Regions from separate parts of the Actinoplanes missouriensis 431 genome, predicted to be linked through region 1. Evidence: riboswitches for the same ligand, from Rfam matches in the RefSeq annotation. Region 1 holds a riboswitch; the other holds the start of a gene.
What was found. Region 1 has a riboswitch for cyclic di-AMP ahead of AMIS_RS24585 (C40 family peptidase). Riboswitches for the same ligand answer to the same signal wherever they lie in the genome.
Positions count from the first base shown of each region.

Region 2: it holds a riboswitch for cyclic di-AMP, as region 1 does, so the genes downstream of both, AMIS_RS02035 (coiled-coil domain-containing protein) here and AMIS_RS24585 (C40 family peptidase) in region 1, are expected to answer to the same signal.

Region 1 is NC_017093.1:5,299,052-5,305,885, forward strand. Features, by position in the region: gene AMIS_RS24580 (AAA family ATPase) at 1-512, opposite strand, end outside; gene AMIS_RS24585 (C40 family peptidase) at 664-1,599, opposite strand; cyclic di-AMP (ydaO/yuaA leader) riboswitch at 1,656-1,802, opposite strand; gene AMIS_RS24590 (M56 family metallopeptidase) at 1,935-2,825, opposite strand; gene AMIS_RS24595 (BlaI/MecI/CopY family transcriptional regulator) at 2,822-3,175, opposite strand; gene AMIS_RS24600 (cytochrome ubiquinol oxidase subunit I) at 3,264-4,673, shown strand; gene cydB (cytochrome d ubiquinol oxidase subunit II) at 4,686-5,666, shown strand; gene cydC (thiol reductant ABC exporter subunit CydC) at 5,663-6,834, shown strand, end outside.
Region 2 is NC_017093.1:421,176-428,009, forward strand. Features, by position in the region: gene AMIS_RS02030 (glycoside hydrolase family 65 protein) at 23-2,386, shown strand; gene AMIS_RS02035 (coiled-coil domain-containing protein) at 2,452-3,468, opposite strand; cyclic di-AMP (ydaO/yuaA leader) riboswitch at 3,475-3,607, opposite strand; cyclic di-AMP (ydaO/yuaA leader) riboswitch at 3,815-3,954, shown strand; gene AMIS_RS02040 (coiled-coil domain-containing protein) at 3,958-4,971, shown strand; gene AMIS_RS02045 (ABC transporter ATP-binding protein) at 5,000-5,773, opposite strand; gene AMIS_RS02050 (ABC transporter permease) at 5,766-6,662, opposite strand.

The sequences.
Region 1 (6,834 bases):
GGGTTGCGCAGCGGGCCGAGGAAGGAGACCTCGAGGCGCTTCTTCACGTCCGCCATGCCGCCGACGTCGGCGAGGGTGATCGTGGCGCTCTCCACGTCGAAGATGCGGTCCTGGTGCCCCTGGATCGGGTCCGGCTCGCCGGTGCGAGTGAACCGGGGCGGGACGACGTCGCCGAACTGCTGCTCCATGGCCGACCAGTCGACGCCGGTGGGCTGCTGCACCGGCGGGGACTGTGCCGGCTGAGGCTGTGCCGGCTGAGGCTGTGCCGGCTCGGACGGTCCGGCCGGCTGCGGGGCCGGACTCGGCGGCGACGGGGTTCCGAGCGCCCGGCCCATCAGCTGCTGGGCGGTGACGTTGCCCGGCTCGCGGGCGAGCACCTGAGCGGCGTGCCCGATCGCCTCCGCGCCGCGGTCCGCCGCCACCAGCAGCTCGGCCAGGTGCAGGCGCAGCGGGAGGTCGTCGGGGCGGGCCTGCACCGCGGCGGTGAGGCTGTCGATCAAGGGGTCGCTCATGACAGGCGATTATGCCCCGGCCGGGTGAGGCGGTGCCCGGTACTGCCCCGGACCGGCGTAGCGAGGACGGCTCGGTGAGGCCGGTCACGGGGAAGGGACGTACCCATGAAAAAAGACCGCCCGGGAAAGGGCGGTCTTTCCTCAGCGGTTTCTAGCCCGGCCGGCGATATCCCGCGATGGGGCCGCGGTCGATCGTCGCCATCCGCACGTGGTCGCCCGTGTGCGGCGCGTGCACCACCTTGCCGCCGCCGATGTAGATGGCGACGTGGTGCACATCGGAGTAGTAGAAGACCAGGTCACCCGGCTTCAACTCGCTCCGGCTGACCGGCGTGGTCGAGCCGTACTGGTCTTTCGTGTAGTGCTCGAGGTGCACACCCACAGCCGCCCACGCCTCCTGCGTCAGGCCCGAGCAGTCGTAACTGTTCGGACCGTTGGAGCCGAAGACGTAGGGTTTGCCGATCAGGTCGCACGCCCGCTGGGCCGCGCGACCGCCCTTGTCGTTGGTGTAGGTGACCGGGCAGGGGCCGGTGCGCAGCGCGCCGTCGTCGACGTTCGCCTTGCCGTAGGCCGCGATCCGGAGCTCCTGGAGCTCCTTGATCTCTTTCTCGATCGCCTTCTTCTTCGACGCCAGGTCCTTGTCCCGGGCGCCGATCTCGTCGGCGAGCTGATCCACCTTCGCCTTGTCACCCGCGTACTTGTCGCGGAGCTGCGCCACGTGCTCGATCGACTCGGTCTGGTGCTGGGCGAGCTGGTCGAGCAGCGCGAGCTTCTCGGTCAGCGACGTCGGCGAACCACTGATGACCATCGCGTTGAACGCGTTCGGCGGGCCCTGCATGTACGCGTCCACGGCCATGCCCCGGACCTGGGCCATGGCGACATCCACCTTCACCTGCAGTGGCTTGAGCGTCTTCGCAAGCGTTGTCTGCTGCTTGCGCAGCTTCTTCAGCTTGGTGTGCACCGAGTTGTACTCCTCGATGACGGGCTCGAGATTGTTCCACTGCTCGTCGATCTTCTTCTCGACGCTTGCCGGCGTGGGCTCGGCATGGGCAACGGCGGGACCAGTGAGAACGATTCCGGCCGCGGCCATTACGCAGAGCAAACCGCGTAAGAGGCCTTTCCGTTTCACTTAGGTGCGTTGTCCTTTCTTCCCATCGAAACCGCCGACCGGGTTAGCTGACGGGTTCGGGCGGGAAGCTGCCCGGCCGCCCGGAAAGGAGCGGCTTCACCCCGGGACTACCTGGGTCCCCGGCACGCCTCGTCCCGCGATCGGGGCCTCGGCGTTTAGGCGGCGGAACGGCAGATCGGCCGGGTGGACGATTGGGGGGCTACCGAACCGGGGACCACCGTACCGGGCACGGAACGCCGAAGAAAAGGTCGCCCGCGTGGCGAAACCGTGCGCACCATTCCCCTTACGCAGCGTGGCTAAAATGGCCACGCATTGATCGCTCTCCCGAGCCAGGGCACCACCAAGATCACTGTGGGTAGCACCAAGAGGCCCGCCGCCGCGGCGCTCGCGGCGATCGTCAGCGACCGGCTCTCCGGCAGATCGAGGCGCGCCACGCGACGCCGCCGGGTCTCCCCCGCCGCCCCCTCGGCGAGCGGCAGCGCGTCGGCGAGACGACCCAGCGCGGCCCGCAGCGGCGCCGGCCCGGTGCGGCGCCGCGCGGCATCGTCGGCCACCATCTCCAGCAGCAGGTGTACGGCGTCGAGCGGCACCCGGCTGCGCAGCAGTTTCGGGACCGCCTGATAGAAGGCGGTGAACGACTCCATCACCAGCTCGTGCCGGTGTCGCAGGTGAGCGCGCTCGTGCGCCAGCACCGCGTCCACCTGCTCGCGGTCGAGGACCTGCAGCACCGCGTCGCTGAGCACCACACGCGGCTCGCGGCCGGGCACGCAGTACGCCATCGGCAGCGCGCCGTCGAGGATCCGCACCTCGCCGCCCTTGATGTCGTCGCGGCGCTCCACCCGGTCCAGCAGGTCCACCAGGGTCCGGTGCCGGTCACGCCGGGCGCGGGCCCGGGAGGTCACCTTGGCGAGCGAGATGAGCAGCCGGATCACGATGGTCGCGGCGATGGCGAGCGACAGGACGAGCGCGACCACGGTCTCCGGGTGACGCGCGCCGGCCGCGCGGGTCACCTCCTCCGGGGCGGCGAGCACCACCCCGAGCGCGCAGAGCACCGAGGTCAGGGTGAGCGCCTGCCAGAGCAGGACGCCGGCGACGGGGGCCCGGTCGGGCCACGCCGCCTTCGCCAGGATGCCCGGCACGATCAGCGAGAGGGTCAGACCGAGCCCGCCGAGCAGGAGCGCGGTCACGGTTTCCGGTCGGCTGCCGCTTTGAGCGCCGCGGCCAGGGCCTCCGGCGGGAGCTGGCCCATGAAGTACGCCAGGGCGGCGTCCCGGTCCGGGGTGGCGCTGAGCGCGTCGAACATCAGGCCGGCGGTCATCTCCTCGCGGGTCTGCGCCGGGGCGTAGCGGTAGGCGCGGTCCGCTTTCTGCTGGGTGACCAGGCCTTTCTTGGCGAGCCGGTCGAGCACGGTCATCACCGTCGTGTACGCCAGGTCGCGGTCCCGGCTGAGCAGCTCGTGCACCTGGCGGACGGTCAGCGGCTCGCGGGCGTCCCAGAGCTTCGTCATCACCTCGCGCTCGAGGTCCCCCATAGCCATGCTTCGAGCTTACCCCCTCCTACTTCAGCTTGTCGTACTACGCGACGTAGTATCTACTACGAAGCGTCGTACTACGTTGGGGGAACCCGTGGACGTGCTTGACCTGACCCGGCTGCAGTTCGCGGTCGTCACGATCTACCACTACCTGTTCGTGCCGCTGTCGATCTGCCTCGCGGCGACCGCGGCCGGGCTGCAGCTCGCCTGGATGCGGACGTCGCGGGAGAAATACCTGCACCTGACGAAGTTCGTCGGCAAGCTGCTGATCGCCACCTTCGCCGTCGGCGTGGTCACCGGCCTGGTCCAGGAGTTCCAGTTCGGGCTCGGCTGGAGCGCGTTCGCCCGCTTCTACGGCGACGTCTTCGGCCCCACCCTCGCCATCGAGGGGATGCTCGCGTTCTTCCTGGAGGCGACGTTCCTGGCGCTCTGGTACTTCGGCTGGGACCGGCTGCCGCGCCGCCTGCACGCCGCCACGATCGTCATCGTCGCGGTGGGGACGCTGCTGTCGGCGTACATCATCCTGGCCGCCAACTCGTTCATGCAGAACCCGGTGGCGTACGCCCTGGACCCCTCCACCGGGCGGGCACACCTGACCAGCTTCACCGAGCTGCTCACCAACGAGGTCGTGCTTGCCGCGTTCCCGCACACCATGGCCGGCGCCGCGATGGCCGGCGGCGGGCTGCTGCTCGCCATCGGGGTGTGGCGTCTCCCGGCGGACCGCGCGTTCGCGACCCTCTCCCGGCTCGGTGCCTGGATCATGCTGGTCGGCGGGCTCGGGACGGTGATCAGCGGTGACCACCTCGGCAAGGTGATGACGGCCGTGCAGCCGATGAAGATGGCGGCCGCGGAGGCGCTCTACGAGACGACCACCGGCGCGCCGTTCTCCATCTTCGCGATCGGGGAGCTCGGGCACGACCGGCCGTTCTTCAGCATCGAGGTGCCGAAGCTGCTCTCCTTCCTCGGCACCGGCTCGTTCAACGGGACTGTCCAGGGCATCGACGACCTGCAGGCCGCGTACGTCGCGCAGTACGGGCCGGGCAGCTACGTGCCGATGATCCCGGTGGCGTTCTGGACATTCCGGCTGATGATGGGCGCGGGCATCCTGGCGATGGCGGTGGCCGCGTTCCACCTCTGGTCCTTCTACGCGTTCCGGGTCCGCTTCCTGCCCGCGTTCCTGCAGCCGGGACGCGGCACGCCGGCCCTGATGCGGCGCTTCATCTGGCTCGCGCCGCTGCTGCCCGCAGCCGCCAACACGTTCGGCTGGATCTTCACCGAGACCGCCCGGCAGCCCTGGCTCGCCTTCGGCATCTCCAAGGTCTCCGACGGCATCTCGCCCGGGCTGACCAGCGCCGAGGTGATCGCCTCGCTGGCCGGATTCACGCTCGTCTACGGACTGCTGGCGATCGTCTGGTGGCGGCTGGTCGTGCACCTGTCGCGGAAACCGCTCGCACCGGACAAGATCGAGTCGTCATCCGACCGGGAACCGGCTCCGGCCTACTAGGAGTTACTCATCATGATCACCTTCTGGTTCGCGGTCCTCGTCCTCGCCTGGGTGCTCTACTTCGTCCTCGAGGGCTTCGACTTCGGGGTCGGCATCCTCACCCCGGTCCTCGGGCGCGACGAGCACGAGCGGGGCGCGGCGATCCGTACCATCGGGCCGTTCTGGGACGGCAACGAGGTGTGGCTGGTCGCCGCGATCGGCGTCACCTTCGCCGCCTTCCCGGCCTGGTACGCCGCCCTGCTCTCCGCGCTCTACCTGCCGATGGTGCTGATCCTGCTGATGCTCGCGATCCGCGGCGTCGCCCTGGAGTTCCGCGGCAAACACGACTCGCCGTCCTGGCGCCGCCGCGCCGACCTGCTGCTCGCCGGCTCGTCCACCGTCATCGTGCTGCTCTGGGGCGCCGTCCTCGGGATCTTCGTGCACGGCCTCGCCCTGGGCGCCGACGGCGAGGTCACCGGCACCGGCCTGTCCCGCAGTCTCGACCCGCTGCTCACCCCGGCCGCCGGGCTCGGCGCGCTCGGCGCGCTGCTCGCCGCGGTCCTGCTCGGCGCCACGTTCCTGGCGCTGCGCACCACCGGACCGGTCCGCCGCCGGGCCCGCAGCCTCGCCCGGCACGCCGGCCTGGCCGGCGCGGTCGGCCTGCTGATCGCCGGCATCGGCACCGGATCCCGGATCGTCCTGCTCGCTGCCGTGCTGAGCTTCGGCGCCGGTGTGCTGGCCCGCCGGGCGCGCGAGGCCGCGGCGTTCGTGGCGGTCGCCGCCGGGGTGGCCGCGGGCGTCGTGACGGTCTTCCTCGCGCACGGCGACGTGGTGCTGCGCAGCACCCTCTCCGACGCCTGGAGCCTGACCCGCACCGGCGCGGCCGCCGGGCCGGAGGCGCTGAAACTGATCACGATCGCGGGAGTGATCGTGCTGCCCGGCGTCCTCGCGTACCAGATCTGGTCCTACTGGGTCTTCCGCCGCCGCGTCTCGAGCGAACGGGTGGCGTCGTGAGCCGGCCGGCGCGGGGCACGCGGGAGGATTCCGCGCAGCGCCGGGTCGCGCGCGGACCGGTCGATCCCCGGCTGCTGCGGCACGCCCGGGCCAGCCGTGCCGGAATCGCGCTGCTCACGCTGATCGGGGCCGGTCAGGCGGCCGCCACCGTGGCGCTCGCGGCCGGTCTCTGCTGGATCGTCAGCGGACCCCGGCAGAACGGGATCACGCTGCTCGCCGGGGCGTTCACCGCACGCGCCGTCCTCACCTGGGCGGAACAGGTCGTCGCCCGCCGGACCGCCGCCCGGGTCACCGGCGAACTACGCCGCTCCATGCTGGACACCGTCGCGCGGCGCGGGCCGGCGTGGGTGGCCGACTTCGGCGCGGGCCGGCTCACCACGGTCCTCGGCACCGGGCTGGACGCGCTGAAGCCCTGGTTCTCCGGGTACCTCCCGGCGCTCGCCCTCGGCGTGCTCCTCCCCCCGCTGGTCATCCTCGTGATGTCCGTCGTGGACCCGGCGTCGGCGATCATCGCGCTGCTCACGCTGCCGCTGATCCCGCTGCTCGGCGTGCTGATCGGCTGGGCCACGCAGGCCCGCGCCCGGCAGCGGTGGGCAGCCGACGCCCGGCTCGCCGGGCACTTCCTCGACGTGGTCCGCGGTCTCGCCACACTGAAGGTCTTCGGCCGGGCGGAACGCCAGATCGACGTCATCGCCGACCTCACCGACCAGCACCGGCGGGCCACCATGCGGGTGCTGCGGGTCGCGTTCCTGTCGTCCACCGCCCTTGACCTGGTCGGCACGCTGTCGGTCGGGCTGATCGCGGTGCAGGCCGGGTTGCGGGTCGCGGCCGGGTCGATGGACCTCGCGCCGGCGCTGCTGGTGATCCTGCTCGCTCCGGAGGCGTACCGGCCGCTGCGGGAGATGGCGGCCCGCTATCACGCGGCGACCGATGCGACCGCGGTGATCGCGGATGTGGATGAGGTGCTGTCGGGGGCGGCTTCCCCGGGCGGTTTCGTTTCCGCGCGCGGTGGGGCGGAAACCGCCGCGGTCGCGGCGCGGGGAGATCTTGCGGCGCGCGTCGCGCTGGTTCCGGGGGCGGCGGGCCGCTGGGGGGTACGGGTCAGCGCGCTGCGGGCCGGCTATCCCGGTGTGACGGGCAGTGCCCTCGTCCTGCCGGAGCTCGCGGT
Region 2 (6,834 bases), 3.9 Mb from region 1:
GAAGACCTCGAGAGGCACGACCGTGATCCGTGAACGGGCCTATCCCGTCGACCCATGGCATATCCGGGAGACCCGGCTGGACCTGGAGCTGCTGGCCCAGTCCGAGTCGGTGTTCGCGCTCTCCAACGGCCACATCGGGATACGCGGAAACCTGGACGAGGGCGAGCCGCACGGCCTGCCCGGCAGCTACCTGAACTCGTTCTACGAGCTGCGGCCGCTGCCGCACGCCGAGGGTGGGTACGGGTTCCCTGAGTCCGGCCAGACGATGGTGAACGTCACCAACGCCAAGCTGATGCGCCTGCTCGTCAACGACGAGCCGTTCGACGTGCGTTACGGCGAGCTGCGCTCCCACGAGCGCTGCCTGGACCTGCGGGCCGGCACCCTGGAGCGGGTGGTGGAGTGGGTCTCCCCGTCCGGTCAGGGCGTCCGGGTTCGCACTGTTCGTCTGGTCTCGTTCACACAGCGGGCCGTCGTCGCCTTCCTCTACGAGGTCGAGCCCCTGGAGGGCTCCGCCCGGCTGATCCTGCAGTCCGAGCTGGTGGCGAACGAGCAGCTGCCGCCGGTGAGCAAGGACCCCCGGGTGGCCGCCGTGCTGGACCGGCCGCTGCAGGCCGAGGAGATGATGGAGCAGCGCGCCGGCGGCATCCTGGTGCACCGCACCAAGGCCAGCGACCTGCGGATGGCCGCGGCCATGGAGCACCTGGTGGAGACGCCGGGCCGGCACGCCATCACCACCGAGGGCCACCCCGACTGGCTGCGCACCACCGTCGCCTGCCGGCTGGAGCCCGGCCAGAAACTGCAGGTGGTCAAGCTCGCGGCGTACGGCTGGTCCAGCATCCGCTCGCTGCCCGCCCTGCGTGACCAGGTCGGCGCCGCGCTGGCGAGTGCCCGCCTGGACGGCTGGGAGGGCCTGGTCCAGCAGCAGCGGGAGTACCTGGACGCCTTCTGGGACCACTCGGACGTCAAGGTCGAGGGTGACCCGGAGGTGCAGCAGGCGGTCCGGTTCGGCCTCTTCCACACCCTGCAGGCCGGCGCGCGGGCCGAGCAGCGCCCGATCGGCTCCAAGGGCCTCACCGGGCCGGGATACGACGGCCACACGTTCTGGGACTCCGAGACCTTCGTTCTGCCGGCTCTGACGTACACCCAGCCCTCCGCGGCGGCCGACGTGCTGCGCTGGCGGCACTCGACGCTGGACCTGGCCCGGGAGCGCGCGCAGACGCTCGGCCTGTCCGGTGCGGCGTTCCCGTGGCGGACGATCCGGGGGCAGGAGTGCTCCGGGTACTGGCCTGCGGGCACCGCGGGCTTCCACATCGGCGCGGACATCGCCGACGCGGTCCGGCGGTACGTGCAGGCCACCGGTGACTACGACTTCGAGCGTGAGGTCGGCCTGGAGCTGCTCGTCGAGACCGCCCGGTTGTGGCGCTCGCTGGGTCACCACGACCGGCACGGGCGCTTCCACATCGACGGCGTGACGGGTCCGGACGAGTACACCGCCGTGGTGAACGACAACATCTACACCAACCTGATGGCGCAGCAGAACCTGATGACCGCGGTCGAGGCCTGCAAGCGGCACCCGGACCTGGCTCGCAAGCTCGGGGTGGACGACGAGGAGGCGGCGTCCTGGCGGGATGCGGCGGCCGCGGTGCACATCCCGTACGACAAGGAGCTCGGCGTCCACCAGCAGTGCGAGGGCTTCACCCGGCTGCAGGAGTGGGACTTCGAGAACACCCCACCCGAGGGCTACCCGCTGCTGCTCAACTTCCCGTACTTCGATCTGTACCGCAAGCAGGTCATCAAGCAGGCCGACCTGGTCATGGCGATGTACATCCGGGGCGACGCGTTCACGCCGGAGGAGAAAGCGCGCAACTTCGCGTACTACGACGCCCGGACCGTCCGTGACTCGTCGCTGTCCGCGTGCATCCAGGCGGTTCTCGCGGCCGAGACCGGTCATCTGGAGCTGGCCCACGACTACCTGGGCGAGGCCGCCCTGATGGACCTGCACGACCTGCACCAGAACGCCCGGGACGGCGTGCACGTGGCGTCGCTGGCCGGTACCTGGATCTCGCTGGTCGCCGGTCTCGGCGGCATGCGGGACTTCAACGGGCAGCTGAGCTTCGCGCCGCGCCTGCCCAGCCGGATCAACAACCTGGAGTTCTCGCTGCTCTGGCGCGGTCTGCGGCTGCGGGTGAACGTGACGGCGGACGAGGTGACCTACTCGCTGCGCAACGGTGGCGGTTCGGCCCGGCTGACGCTCGTGCACCACGGCAAGGAGACCGAGGTCACCCAGGTGCGCCCGGTGACCATGCCGATCCCGCCGGCTCCTCCGGTGGGGTCCGCGCCGTCCCAGCCGCACGGGCGGGCGCCGGTGCGCCGCGCGGTGCACTGAGGCAACGAGAAAAGCCCCCGTCCTCAGCGTGAGGACGGGGGCTTTTCCGATGCCTGAGGCGTTCCCTAGAGCAGGGAGACGTGCACGTGGTCGGTGTGGTCACTGACGCCGTGGTACGCCTTCCAGCCCGACGCCGGGAACCAGATCTTCTTGTACCAGATGACGTAGTAGATCCCGAGCTCGTCGGCGTTACGCACCAGGAACGCCATGAGGTCGTTGCCGTACTTCATCATCTTGTCGTTGTGCGCCGACGAGAATCCGCTCTTCTGCAGCGACCAGTCACAGGCCCGGCCCTTGGGGTGCTCGAACGGCCCGCCGTCACGGTGGCAGCCGACGAACATGTCGAAGCCGGCCTTCTTGACCTCTTTGTACATGTGCAGCGTGCGCTTGGTGATGCAGCCGTTCGTCGTCGGGTCCTTCTGGTTGCAACCCTCCGGCGAGAAACCGCCGCTGGAGTTCCGCGGGGCCGGGTCGGCCTGCGGGGATTTCGCCACCACGAAGCCCTCGGTGAGGGCATTGCCGCCCACCAGTTGCAGGGCTTTCTCCGCGGAGTCCTTCTGCTTCTTCATGAGCGAGGCGTTCTTCTTCTGCGCCTTGACCTCGGCGTCGAGTTTCGCCTTGCTCTCGGCGACCGTGGCGATCGCCTCGTTCAGCTCGTGCAGTTTCTCGTCGTGCAGCTTGTTGATCTCCTCCAGGGAGATCGCCTTGTGCAGGAAGTCGTTCGACGAGTTCGCACCGAGCAGGAAGCCGACGGCGCTCAGGTTGCCCGTCACGTACTGCTCGCGGGCGATCGAGTTCACCTCGGGGATGAGCTTGTCGCGCCGGGTCTCCGCGGCCTTGATCTCGACGTTCAGCTTCGCCTGGGCCTTTGTGGACTTCGTCACGGCAGCCTTGGCCGAGACGTAGCGCCGGTTGGCCGCCTCGATGACGTCGGAGAGGTTGGCGTCGTCGTCCTCTTCCTCCGCGGTCGCGGACGAACCGTTCGGCTCGGCGGAGGCAGGGGTCACCGGCGCCACGAACAACGTCGTAGCCACCAGTGGTGCCAGGGCAAGCATCAGCCACCGGCGGGGACTTGCGGTCATCAACAGTTCCTTCCTAGTCACCGCCGACCGAGTTAGCTGACGGGTTCGGGACGGAAGCAATCCCTACCGCCCGAAGGCGGACTCACCCCACTGACTTGGTTCCCCGGCTCACCTCACGGTGATTAGGCGGCGGCCTGCCGGCTCCTCGGGGGCGGTGCCGTCCTGGCAGGACCGGCGACGAGTTTACCCGAGGAATGGCGCGGTATCAGGGCGGCGAGACGGCCAAAACTGTTACCAGGCAGCGACTTTCCGTAATCAAATCACCTCGCGTGTCCGGGTAATCGCGGAACGTACGAGAACTGTCGATCTGTTGATTGAGTGGGTATGGTCGGTTCCGGTTCCCACCCGGGGACCGCCGCCTAATCGCCCTCGCGGCGAGCCGGGGAACCATATTTCCTCGGGGTGAATCCGCCTTTTGAAGGTGGTAGGGATTGCTTCCGTCCCGAACCCGTCAGCTAACTCGGTCGGCGGCCGACGGAAGGATTCCTTGTGCAGCGAAAGACTGCGCGGCGATTGGCGGCCGTGATGGGGCTGCTCCTCGCCGTGTGCGGGCTGGCGGTCGTGGCGTCACCGGCCACCGCCGCTCCCGGTGACAACGGTGACGACGGCGAGGGCGGCTCCAAGTCTCTCGTCGAGCAGCTGGAGGACGCCTCTCGCGGTTACGTGGAGGCGAAGGCGAAGCTCAAGTCCTCCAAGAAGAAGCAGACCGAGCTGACGGCGGAGCTCAAGAAGCTGGACGCCCAGGTCGGCCCCCAGCAGGCGGCCCTCGACGAGATCGCCTCCCAGGCATACACGTCGGGCCGGATGGGCGGGATGAGCGCGCTCGTCAACGCGAGCGACACCGGCAGCTTCATCGACCGGACCATGATCCTGTCGACCGTCGCGGCCGATCAGAACGCCGCGATCGAGGAGCTCAAGACGACCCTCGACTCCCGGCGCAAGGCCAAGCTCACCCTCGACGCCACCATCAAGGACCAGCAGAAGCAGGTCAACGTGATGGCGAAGAAGAAGCTGCAGGCCGAGACCGCGCTGAAGAAGGCGAACCAGGGCGCCGACGCGTCGTCGTCGAGTGACGGCGGTGGCAGCGCCAAGGCCGATCCGGCGCCGAGCGGCTCAGGGTCCGGCTGCACCGAGAAGGACCCGACCAGCAGCGGCTGCCTCACCCCGCGCACCCTGCACGCGCTGAAGCAGGCCCAGAAGGACGGGTTCACCCGGTACGTGCACTGCTTCCGCGAGCAGAACAGCGGTGAGCACCCGAAGGGCCGGGCCTGCGACTTCGCGGCCGACAAGAACGGCTTCGGCGGGGACGCCACGGGTGCCAGCAAGACCTACGGCACCAACCTGGCGAACTACTTCATCAACAACGCGGACGCGCTCGACGTGCTCTACGTGATCTGGTACCGCCGGATCTGGCTGCCGAGCAGTGGCTGGAAGTCGTACAGCGGAGCGGGCGGCGACCCCTCCAGCGACCACACCAACCACGTGCATCTCTCGGTCCGCTAAAGATCAAAACCCCTCGGGGGTACGGGTCCTACTTGCGCATGTAGGACTCGTACTCCCGCATCACCTCGTCGGTGGGGCCGTCCGCCCGGATCAGGCCGGACTCCAGCCAGATGCACCTGTCGCAGGTGTCCCGGATCGACTGCTCACTGTGGCTGACCAGGAAGACCGTGCCGGCCTCGGCGCGCAGCTCACGCACCCGCGCCTCGCTCCGGCGGCGGAACTTGGCGTCACCCGTCGCCAGCGCCTCGTCGATCAGCAGCACGTCGTGCTGCTTCGCGGCGGCGATCGAGAACTTCAGACGGGCGGCCATGCCGGACGAGTAGGTCCGCATCGGCAGCGACGAGAAGTCGCCGCGCTCGTTGATGCCGGAGAACTCGATGATCCCGTCCTTCTTCTCCTTCACCTCGGCCGGTGACATGCCCATCGCGAGGCAGCCCAGCTCGACGTTGCGATCGCCGGGGAGCTCGTTCATCAGGGCCGCGTTCACGCCGAGCAGGGAGGGCTGGCCGGCCGCGTAGATCGCGCCCTTGGCCACCGGGAGCAGACCCGCGACCGCGCGCAGCAGGGTCGACTTGCCCGAGCCGTTGCTGCCGATCAGACCGATCGCCTCACCCCGGTACGCGGTGAAGCTCACACCTTTGACGGCGTGCACCTCGCGCACATTCGCCGATTTCGTACCGGTGACCATGCGCTTGAAGCTGGCGAGCGGGCTGCCCGTGCCCGGAGCGGCCGAGCCGAACACCTTGTAGATGATGTGGGCGTCGTCAGCGACGACGGTGGGGATGAGTTCGTTGTCAGCCACGGCCGTAGCCCTTCTCTCCGCGCCAGAAGTAGGTGAATCCGCCGATACCCACGACCACGCTCCACGCGAGCGCCTCGAGCCACAGCACGACCGGTGAGCCGGCCAGCGTGACGCCCTCCAGCAGCGCGTGGCGGAACAGCTCGATGAAGATCAGCATCGGGTTCGCCTCGACCAGGGCGAGCTGCCAGCCGTCGAGCTTGTCCTCGAAGAGGGTCACCGGGTAGAGGACGGCGGACCCGTACATCCAGAAGCGCATGATGAACGGGATCAGCTGCTTGATGTCGCGGTTCTTCGAGCCGTACCGCGCCATGAACATCGCCAGGCCGGTGTTGAAGAACGACTGCAGGGCCAGCAGCGGCAGCAGGAGCAGCCACTGCACGGTGATCGGCTCGCCGGTGATCAGGACGATGCCGATCAGCACGACCAGGGCCACCACGAAGTTCCGGATCTCCACCAGGGCGACCGAGAGGGGCAGGCTGGCCCGCGGGAAGTGCAGCGCCCGGATCAGGCCGAGGTTTCCGGTGATCGCGTTCTGTCCGCCCTGCACGATCGACTGGGTGAACTGGAAGACGAAGACACCGATGCAGAGGTACGCCGGGAAGTTGTCGACACCGCGGCTGGTTCCGATGATCACGCCGAAGATCAGGTAGTAGACCGCGGCGTTGATGATCGGTGTGAGCACCTGCCACACCGTGCCGAGCTTCGTGCTGCCCAGCGAAGACGTCATCTTCGCGCTGGCGTGTGCCCGGATGAAGTGCCGGTAGGACCACAGCTGACGCGTGTACTCGGGGAGGCTGGGAAGCCGCCCGGACGCCGTCAGGCCGTGTCGGCGAGCGAGCTCCTTGGGCGAGAGCCCGGTGCCGGTCTCGGCGACCGCCGTCTCTGGCATGGGGTGGTGCTCCGATCTAATCGGCCCGGCGGAGGCGGGGGGCTCCGGTGGCTTGCTCGAGGACACAGCTAGCAAGCATGACAGGCGCTCGCCGTCCCCGTTGGAACGGGTTCGTATCGACGTGCCAGAACGCTAGCTGACCAAACGGCGGAACGCAACCGTTACGTCGTAG